Regions from separate parts of the Pantoea sp. X-Soil-ISGK-285 genome, predicted to be linked through region 3. Evidence: predicted binding sites of a transcription regulator. Region 3 holds the regulator's gene; each other region holds the start of a gene.
What was found. Region 3 encodes PurR, which represses purine synthesis genes. Its sites were predicted from a motif close to CANGCAAACGTTTGCNTG; they were not measured.
Positions count from the first base shown of each region.

Region 1: purH (bifunctional phosphoribosylaminoimidazolecarboxamide formyltransferase/IMP cyclohydrolase) is a predicted target of PurR. The motif match lies at 1,670-1,687, and genes of this name have one in related genera.
Region 2: purL (phosphoribosylformylglycinamidine synthase) is a predicted target of PurR. The motif match lies at 1,263-1,280, and genes of this name have one in related genera.

Region 1 covers NZ_AP035938.1:269,203-272,483, reverse strand. The annotation lists rRNA gene AC6I8B_RS01210 (16S ribosomal RNA) at 1-1,203, opposite strand, end outside; gene purH (bifunctional phosphoribosylaminoimidazolecarboxamide formyltransferase/IMP cyclohydrolase) at 1,836-3,281, shown strand, end outside.
Region 2 covers NZ_AP035938.1:3,083,157-3,086,437, reverse strand. The annotation lists gene mltF (membrane-bound lytic murein transglycosylase MltF) at 1-1,099, opposite strand, end outside; gene purL (phosphoribosylformylglycinamidine synthase) at 1,367-3,281, shown strand, end outside.
Region 3 covers NZ_AP035938.1:1,878,606-1,881,886, reverse strand. The annotation lists gene AC6I8B_RS08975 (C40 family peptidase) at 53-850, shown strand; gene cydH (cytochrome bd-I oxidase subunit CydH) at 896-985, opposite strand; gene purR (HTH-type transcriptional repressor PurR) at 1,267-2,292, shown strand; gene punR (DNA-binding transcriptional activator PunR) at 2,289-3,194, opposite strand.

The sequences.
Region 1 (3,281 bases), 1.6 Mb from region 3:
ATGATGACTTGACGTCATCCCCACCTTCCTCCGGTTTATCACCGGCAGTCTCCTTTGAGTTCCCGACCGAATCGCTGGCAACAAAGGATAAGGGTTGCGCTCGTTGCGGGACTTAACCCAACATTTCACAACACGAGCTGACGACAGCCATGCAGCACCTGTCTCAGCGTTCCCGAAGGCACCAAAGCATCTCTGCTAAGTTCGCTGGATGTCAAGAGTAGGTAAGGTTCTTCGCGTTGCATCGAATTAAACCACATGCTCCACCGCTTGTGCGGGCCCCCGTCAATTCATTTGAGTTTTAACCTTGCGGCCGTACTCCCCAGGCGGTCGACTTAACGCGTTAGCTCCGGAAGCCACTCCTCAAGGGAACAACCTCCAAGTCGACATCGTTTACGGCGTGGACTACCAGGGTATCTAATCCTGTTTGCTCCCCACGCTTTCGCACCTGAGCGTCAGTCTTTGTCCAGGGGGCCGCCTTCGCCACCGGTATTCCTCCAGATCTCTACGCATTTCACCGCTACACCTGGAATTCTACCCCCCTCTACAAGACTCAAGCCTGCCAGTTTCAAATGCAGTTCCCAGGTTAAGCCCGGGGATTTCACATCTGACTTAACAGACCGCCTGCGTGCGCTTTACGCCCAGTAATTCCGATTAACGCTTGCACCCTCCGTATTACCGCGGCTGCTGGCACGGAGTTAGCCGGTGCTTCTTCTGCGGGTAACGTCAATCGACGCGGTTATTAACCGCATCGCCTTCCTCCCCGCTGAAAGTACTTTACAACCCGAAGGCCTTCTTCATACACGCGGCATGGCTGCATCAGGCTTGCGCCCATTGTGCAATATTCCCCACTGCTGCCTCCCGTAGGAGTCTGGACCGTGTCTCAGTTCCAGTGTGGCTGGTCATCCTCTCAGACCAGCTAGGGATCGTCGCCTAGGTGGGCCATTACCCCGCCTACTAGCTAATCCCATCTGGGTTCATCCGATAGTGAGAGGCCCGAAGGTCCCCCTCTTTGGTCTTGCGACGTTATGCGGTATTAGCCACCGTTTCCAGTGGTTATCCCCCTCTATCGGGCAGATCCCCAGACATTACTCACCCGTCCGCCACTCGTCACCCGAGAGCAAGCTCTCTGTGCTACCGTCCGACTTGCATGTGTTAGGCCTGCCGCCAGCGTTCAATCTGAGCCATGATCAAACTCTTCAATTTAAGTTTGATTTGCTTAAACAAGTTAAGCGGTGCTCATCTGTAAAACGTCATAATGAATTTCATTATGTGTTCACTCGTGAGACTTGATATTTTTTACGTCCGGAGACGCTGATATCAATCCTGCGAGTGCCCACACAGATTGTCTGATAAATTGTTAAAGAGCAGTGCGAACAGTGCGTTAGCGTCCTGTTGCGAGGTGGCGTATATTACGCTTTCCTCCTGCAGAGTCAACCTCTATTTCAGAAGTTTTTCTCCGGCGGCGCAGTCTCCTGTGCCTCTCAACCCGTTTCCCGTTGCCGGTGTTCCGTGTTGATGGATGCGCATTATAGGGAGTTGCCTGAGAGGCGCAACCCATAAATTGCATAAAAAAGAGCGTTCGCTGCATTCCACAGCAAAAGCGGCTGTTATACGCAGTTACACACAATGTTATCCACATTAGTCGGGCCAGATAAATTTAGGCGAGCATCACGCAAACGTTTTCGCTACAATGCCGGGCGAAGTTCCGGACACCCCTTTTCGGGGCGTTACCTGAGGTTTTTGATTTTTTCTTCCTGTATAGAGAAGAGAAAACCGCTGTAAAGCCTGATGTAACGCTCTTATATACGCGAAACAAAGCCAAGGGATAAACCACCATGCAACAAACTCGTCCTGTACGCCGCGCATTGCTCAGTGTCTCTGACAAAGCCGGTATCCTCGAATTTGCTCAGGCGCTCTCAAGTCGCGGTGTCGAACTGCTCTCCACAGGCGGAACAGCTCGCCTGCTGGCGGATGCGGGTCTGGCTGTCACAGAAGTCTCTGACTACACCGGTTTCCCGGAAATGATGGATGGACGCGTCAAAACCCTGCATCCCAAAGTGCATGGCGGCATTTTAGGTCGTCGCGGCCAGGATGATGCCATTATGGCGCAGCACGACATCAGCCCAATCGACATGGTGGTCGTTAACCTCTATCCCTTTGCACAGACCGTCGCCCGTGAAGGATGTTCACTGGAAGATGCAGTGGAAAATATCGACATCGGTGGCCCGACCATGGTGCGCTCTGCTGCCAAGAACCATAAAGATGTGGCAATCGTGGTCAGCAGCGGCGACTACGAAGCGATCATTGCCGAAATGGATGCCCATGAAAATGGCCTGACGCTTGAGACCCGTTTCGATCTGGCAATCAAAGCGTTCGAACACACCGCCGCGTATGACAGCATGATCGCTAACTACTTTGGCAGCCTGGTGCCCGCCTATCACGGTGATCGTAATCAGCCCGCCGGCCGTTTCCCGCGTACCCTGAATCTGAACTTCATTAAGAAGCAGGATATGCGCTACGGTGAAAACAGCCATCAGGATGCTGCCTTCTATATAGAAGAGAATATCACTGAAGCTTCAGTGGCGACTGCCCGGCAGGTTCAGGGTAAAGCGCTCTCCTATAACAACATTGCTGACACGGATGCTGCACTGGAGTGCGTAAAAGAGTTCAGTGAACCCGCCTGCGTCATCGTCAAACATGCAAACCCTTGTGGCGTAGCGACCGGTGACTCTCTGCTGGCAGCCTATGATCGCGCTTACCAGACCGATCCGACCTCCGCATTTGGCGGCATCATCGCCTTTAACCGCGAGCTGGATGAAGCAACTGCGCAGGCCATTATCAGCCGCCAGTTTGTTGAGGTGATTATCGCGCCAGCGGTTTCCGAGGCCGCGCTGAAAATTACCGCCGCGAAGCAGAATGTCCGTGTCCTGATCTGCGGCCAATGGCAAAACCGTACTGCTGCACTGGATTTCAAACGCGTCAACGGGGGTCTGCTGGTACAGGATCGCGATCTCGGCATGGTTGATGCCAGCCAGCTGCGCGTCGTCAGTAAACGTCAGCCAACCGAACAGGAACTGCGTGATGCGCTGTTCTGCTGGAAAGTAGCGAAGTTCGTTAAGTCTAACGCCATTGTTTATGCACGCGACAACATGACCATCGGTATCGGTGCCGGACAGATGAGCCGTGTCTATTCCGCTAAGATTGCCGGCATTAAAGCAGCCGATGAAGGGCTGGAAGTAAAAGGATCAGCCATGGCGTCGGATGCCTTCTTCCCGTTCCGT
Region 2 (3,281 bases), 1.2 Mb from region 3:
GCACCTTCGCCATCATATCCTGCAAATACTGACTGCCGCCGCGAATGCTCTGTTCGGGATCGGTCCGGTCGCCCACATCCAGGCTCTCAGCGGTGTTACGGGTCAGCATCATCATGCCGCGCACGCCGGTAGGGGAGGTGGCCTGCGGGTTCCAGTGCGACTCCTGATAGGAGATTGCCGCCAGCAGTCGCCAGTCAATGCTGGTGGCGTACTTCTCAAACAGCGGTTTGATGTCAGGCAGCGTGTTATCGATGGCGCGCAGGAAAGTGCGGGTATCGACATAATCAAAGGTGCCGACGTGGCCGAGATATTTCTCCTCCAGCCGCGCCATCGCCCCTTCTTCACCCATACCGTTAAAGAAGTCGAGCATCGCGGCATTCAGGCTGTCGTCATCGCTGTGCCGCACATACCAGGTGACCGGCTCTTCATCAGTGACGTCAAACGCCACCGCCAGCTGCGGATAGATGCGCTGCAGCAGAGCGATGGTCACGGAGTCGCCAATCGTATAGTCGAGCTTGCCGTCTGCCACCGCTTCCAGCAGGGCTTTAGGACTTTGATCGGTGGAGATCGCCCAGTCCAGATCGGGGTACTGATTTGACCGCGCGCTCTTCAGCGTTGACAGATACGCCGATCCAGACGCAACAGTCAGCCGCCCCTTTAAGTCACCGAGGTTTTTAGGGCGTGGCTTATCCACGCGATAGACCAGCTGCTGCGAAACGTTGTAGTAGCCTGGCCCGGTCTGATAGCGGGTCAGGCGTTCGCTGTTGTAGTTCAGACCCGCGGCCAGCAAATCGGCTTTGCCATCATCTAAATCGTCAAACAGATCGCTCAGGTTGGGACGTACTGTCACCTTGAGTTTGACGCCCAGATAATCGGCGAAGCGTTTTGCCAGCTCATAATCCATACCGGCCGGAGATTGGTTCACTGTGTAGTAAGTCAACGGGGAATTGATGGTACTGACACGCAGTACTCCCCGTGATTTAATCTGTGAAATCTGGTCCTGCCCACCCCCATACCAGGGAATGGATGGCCATAGCGCTAACGCTAACAGCACGGCAACCAGACCGATAAACAGATAATTAAATTTTAGGCGTTTCAAATAGTTATCTCTCGCTGGCTCTAAGGCCTCTGTCTTTTAAAGGCAGTATTTGTCTTCTTTGAACTCCCAGAGCGAGGGGCATTTTGCGCAACAAAATCACGCTGAGCAACTTTTATAGCAGCTTTTGCGCAAAATTCAGGCAAATCCGGGTCGCCAAAAATTGTGCGCAAACGGTTTCGTCGCGAGGTCGCTTTCTCTATAATACGCCCCGTTTTCCCTGTTGCGCCCAATGAAGCGTCGCCCGGCGCCCTGACGAGAGATTTATTAATGGAAATTCTGCGTGGTTCGCCCGCCCTGTCGGCATTTCGTGTAAACAAACTGCTGACCCGCTTTCAGGACGCTCATCTGCCGGTGAGTGATATTTACGCTGAGTACATCCATTTTGCTGATGTCAGCACGCCCTTAAGCGCTGACGAACAGAGCCGTCTGCAGCGCCTGCTGAAATATGGTCCCTCTCTCGCTGAACATGCCCCACAGGGGCGTCTGCTGCTGGTGACGCCTCGTCCCGGCACCATTTCGCCCTGGTCATCCAAAGCCACGGACATTGCCCACAACTGCGGCCTGCCGCAGGTACGTCGCCTGGAGCGCGGCCTGGCCTTTTATGTGCAGGCCCCACAACTGACGGAAGCGCAGTGGCAAACGCTGGGCACACTGCTGCACGATCGGATGATGGAAACGGTCTTCGGCGATCTGGCGCAGGCTGAACAGCTGTTCGCGCATCACACGCCACAGCCGGTGAAAAGTGTCGATCTGCTGGGTGAGGGCCGTCAGGCGCTGGTTCAGGCGAATATCTCACTGGGTCTGGCGCTGGCCGACGATGAAATCGACTATCTGGTGGCGGCGTTTACCGCACTGGGCCGCAATCCCAACGACATTGAACTCTACATGTTTGCGCAGGCGAACTCTGAGCACTGTCGTCACAAGATCTTCAACGCCGACTGGATTATCGACGGCGAGAAACAGCCAAAGTCGCTGTTTAAGATGATCAAAAACACCATGGAGCAGACGCCGGACTACGTGCTCTCTGCTTATAAAGATAACGCCGCCGTGATGGAAGGCTCAGAGGTTGGCCGCTTCTTTGCTGACGCCGGAGAGAGCGAATACCGCTGGCATCAGGAAGCCGCACACATCCTGATGAAGGTGGAAACCCATAACCACCCAACGGCCATCTCGCCGTGGCCCGGTGCTGCGACCGGTTCCGGTGGTGAAATCCGTGATGAAGGCGCAACAGGAAGGGGTTCTAAGCCAAAAGCGGGCCTCGTCGGTTTCTCCGTATCGAACCTGCGTATCCCTGGCTTTGAACAGCCGTGGGAAGAGGACTTCGGCAAACCGGCCCGCATCGTCAGCGCGCTGGAAATCATGACCGATGGCCCACTGGGCGGTGCTGCATTTAACAATGAATTTGGTCGTCCGGCTCTGAATGGTTACTTCCGTACCTATGAAGAGCAGGTCACCAGCCACAACGGCACTGAGCTGCGTGGCTACCATAAGCCGATTATGCTGGCGGGCGGCATCGGGAATATCCGTGCCGATCACGTGCAGAAAGGTGAAATCACCGTAGGCGCGAAGCTGGTGGTGCTGGGCGGTCCGGCAATGAACATCGGCCTGGGCGGCGGCGCGGCGTCATCGATGGCCTCGGGTCAGTCTGATGCCGATCTCGACTTTGCCTCGGTACAGCGTGATAACCCGGAGATGGAGCGCCGTTGTCAGGAAGTGATCGACCGCTGCTGGCAGCTGGGCGATGAGAACCCGATTCTGTTTATCCACGACGTGGGCGCTGGCGGCCTCTCCAATGCGATGCCGGAGCTGGTCAGCGATGGCGGTCGTGGCGGCCGGTTTAACCTGCGTGACATCCTGAGTGATGAGCCAGGCATGAGTCCGCTGGAGGTCTGGTGTAACGAATCACAGGAACGTTATGTGATGGCAGTGGCACCCGATCAGCTGGCGCAGTTTGAGGCAATTTGCCAGCGTGAACGCGCACCGTTCGCGGTCATTGGTGAAGCCACCGAAGAGCTGCACCTGAGCCTGGAAGATAGTCATTTCGGTAATAAGCCGATCGATATGCCACTTGATGTCCTGCTGGGCAAAACACCGAAGATGACGCGGGATGTGGTGACGCAGCAGACACAGGGCACTGCCCTGCAGCGTGACGGCATTACGCTGGTCGATGCGGTGAATCGCG
Region 3 (3,281 bases):
CAACTTTGTCGCGGTGCGTAGTGGCCCTGACAACTTAACTAATCAACGGACTATGCGTTTAATCATTACGTTTTTCATGCTGGCCTTTGCGCAACTGTTTTTCAACATCGCCGCTGCGTCGCCTCACGCGCCGGTGAACGTCAGTACGCATAAAGCAGAGAAAAAGAGTGCGCGCGACGATGAGCGTCGCAAGCGTCGCCCGGTCAAAACGGTGACGAAAAAGACTCGCCTCAGCCCGGTTCAAAAACTAAAAACAAAAAAACTGAAAAAAGTCGAACTCACCGCGAAACAGACGCCTGCTAAAAAGACCTCGCTAAAAACCGCCCGTCTCAGTAAGAACAAAGAGAAAAAACGTTATGGTCATCAGCGCCTGCTGAAAACCGCTGAGGTCACCACCAGCGAGACCGGCACGATTAAGATGAGCAAATCTCACCGTCAGCGCTACCAGAAGGCCCGCGAAACCGCGATGACCAAGCTGATGGGTCAGTTGGGTAAACCCTATCAGTGGGGCGGCACCTCTCCCCATACCGGTTTCGATTGCAGCGGCCTGGTCTGGTACGCCTATAAAGATCTGGTGAAGTTTAAGATCCCACGTACTGCTAACGAGATGTACCACCTGCGTGATGCCGCGCCGATCAAGCGTGAGTCGCTGGAGAAAGGCGATCTGGTCTTCTTCCGTATCAATGGACGCGGTACTGCGGACCATGTCGGCGTTTACCTGGGTGATGGCAAGTTTATCCAGTCGCCACGCACCGGCAAAGATATTCAGATCAGCGCGTTAGGAGAAGATTACTGGCAGCGCCACTATATTGGTGCCCGTCGGGTGATGACGCCAAAAACCATACGCTGAGCAGCAGAACAACCAGAAGAGAGCCGGGATAATCCCGGCTTTTTTTTAGTGCAGAATAGCGGTAAAACTAAAGGCCACAATCATCAGCAGACAGCCCGCGGTGGTCATTAAAGCCAGTTTAAGATCGGTACTCATTGCTTGCTCCTTAGTCACACAATTAGCAGGGGTATCGCATTTTCCCACAGGGCCCGGTAAAAATCTCGTTTTATCCGTTCAGCCTTGTTAGAATCCCGCCTTTGTTGCGCAACGCGCGCAACCCTGATTCCGTTTGCGCACGTTTTCAGGCGCTTTTACGCCGCCAGCGGCCTGTTTCCTGGCCATGAATGCTGCATTTTTGCGGAAAAAAACCTGAACAGACGCAAACGTTTAACACTACGCTTATCATAGAGTTAGATAAGCACTGGAGTCCGATTTTCATGGCAACAATTAAAGATGTGGCGAAACGCGCTGGCGTCTCAACGACCACCGTTTCGCACGTCATCAATAAAACCCGCTTTGTGGCTGAAGAGACGCGCAACGCGGTCTGGCAGGCGATTAAAGAACTGCACTACTCGCCGAGCGCCGTGGCGCGCAGCCTGAAAGTGAACCACACCAAAACGCTGGGCCTGCTTGCCACCTCCAGCGAAGCGCCCTATTTCGCTGAAATTATCGAAGCGGTTGAAAATCACTGCTTTGACAAAGGCTATACGCTGATTCTGGGTAATGCGCATAACGATCTGCAAAAACAGCGCGCCTATCTCAGCATGATGGCGCAGAAACGCGTCGATGGGCTGCTGGTGATGTGCTCTGAATATCCGGACGATCTGCTGCAGATGCTGGAAGAGAACCGCAATATCCCGATGGTGGTGATGGACTGGGGTGAATCGCGCGCCGACTTCACCGACACGGTACTGGATAATGCTTTCCAGGGCGGCTATCTGGCGGGACGCTATCTGATTGAACGCGGACACCGGGATATTGGTGCAATCCCCGGCCAGATGGAGCGTAACACCGGTGGCGGACGTCATGCCGGTTTCCTGAAGGCGATGGAAGAAGCGGGTATTCAGCCACGCGCCGAGTGGATTGTGCAGGGTGACTTTGAGCCGGAGTCGGGCTATCAGGCGATGCAGCAGATCCTGTCGCAGAAGCAGCGTCCCACGGCGGTGTTCTGTGGCGGTGACATCATGGCGATGGGCGCGATTTGCGCCGCCGACGAGATGGGTTTACGCGTCCCCCAGGATATTTCGGTGATCGGCTATGACAATGTGCGCAACGCCCGTTATTTTGCACCGGCCCTGACCACAGTGCATCAGCCTAAAGCCCAGCTGGGTGAGAAAGCGCTGGAAATGCTGCTGGACCGCATTACCAGTAAACGCGAAGTGTCACAAACGATTGAGGTCCATCCCACGCTGATTGAGCGCCGTTCCGTGGCCGATGGCCCGTTCCGCGACTATCGCCGTTAATGCTCGCTTAACCACTCCTGATTAAGCGTTTGCGCATCACCCAGATAGCTGAGCAACCAGCCTGTCGCCGGTGATGCGCGATCCTCTGCCCAGCTGACGCAGCATGGGCTGTCCGGAAACGCCACCGGCAGCGTCAGTTCAACCAGCTCGCCGCTGTCGAGCAGTGGCCTGGCCAGATGGCCCGGCACCATCGCCACACACAATCCCGCCTGCACGCACTCGAGCCCGGTTTGCCACTCCGGCACCACCAGCCGGCGCTGGTTATCCAGCGTCCATGTCATACGACGCGGCAGTGCGCGAGAAGTATCTTCCAGCACCAGGGATGGCCAGCTCCGCAGCGTGTCATCATCTATCTGGCTCGCCTGTGTCAGAGGATGGTCGGGCGCAACCACGCAGCGCCAGTTAAGCGTGCCCATATCCCGAAAAGCAAAACGTCCGCCCACCGGTATCGCCTGAGTGGCACCAATCGCCACTTCCACCCGGCCATCGGCCAGCGCATCCCAGACGCCGTTAAAGACTTCATAGCTGATGATCAGCTCCATATCAGGAAAGTGGCGATAGAAATCTTTGACCAGCTGCCGGGTGCGCTGAGGTTTAGCGATACGGTCAACGGCTATGCTTAGCTGGCCGCGCCAGCCGTTAGCCAGCTGCTGACACTGTCGCCGGGTGGCAAGCATTTTTTTGATGACGCTGCGTCCTTCCCGGACAAAATGCTCACCCGCCGGGGTCAGAACCACTTCGCGATGCTGCCGTTCAAACAGCGGTACCGCCAGCCAGTTTTCCAGCTGACGCACCGTATAGCTGATGGCAGAGGGCACCCGATGCAACTCCTGCGCGGCGGCGCTGAAGCTCCCCCCACGGGCGACAGCGTCAACCACTTCTAATGCATATTCTGACCACATAATCTGCCTTCAAAAATTTTAACAGCAATCGGCAAATATTACCGTTTCACAGCAGCAAACGCACCTTTTACACTCTGCCGCGTTTAT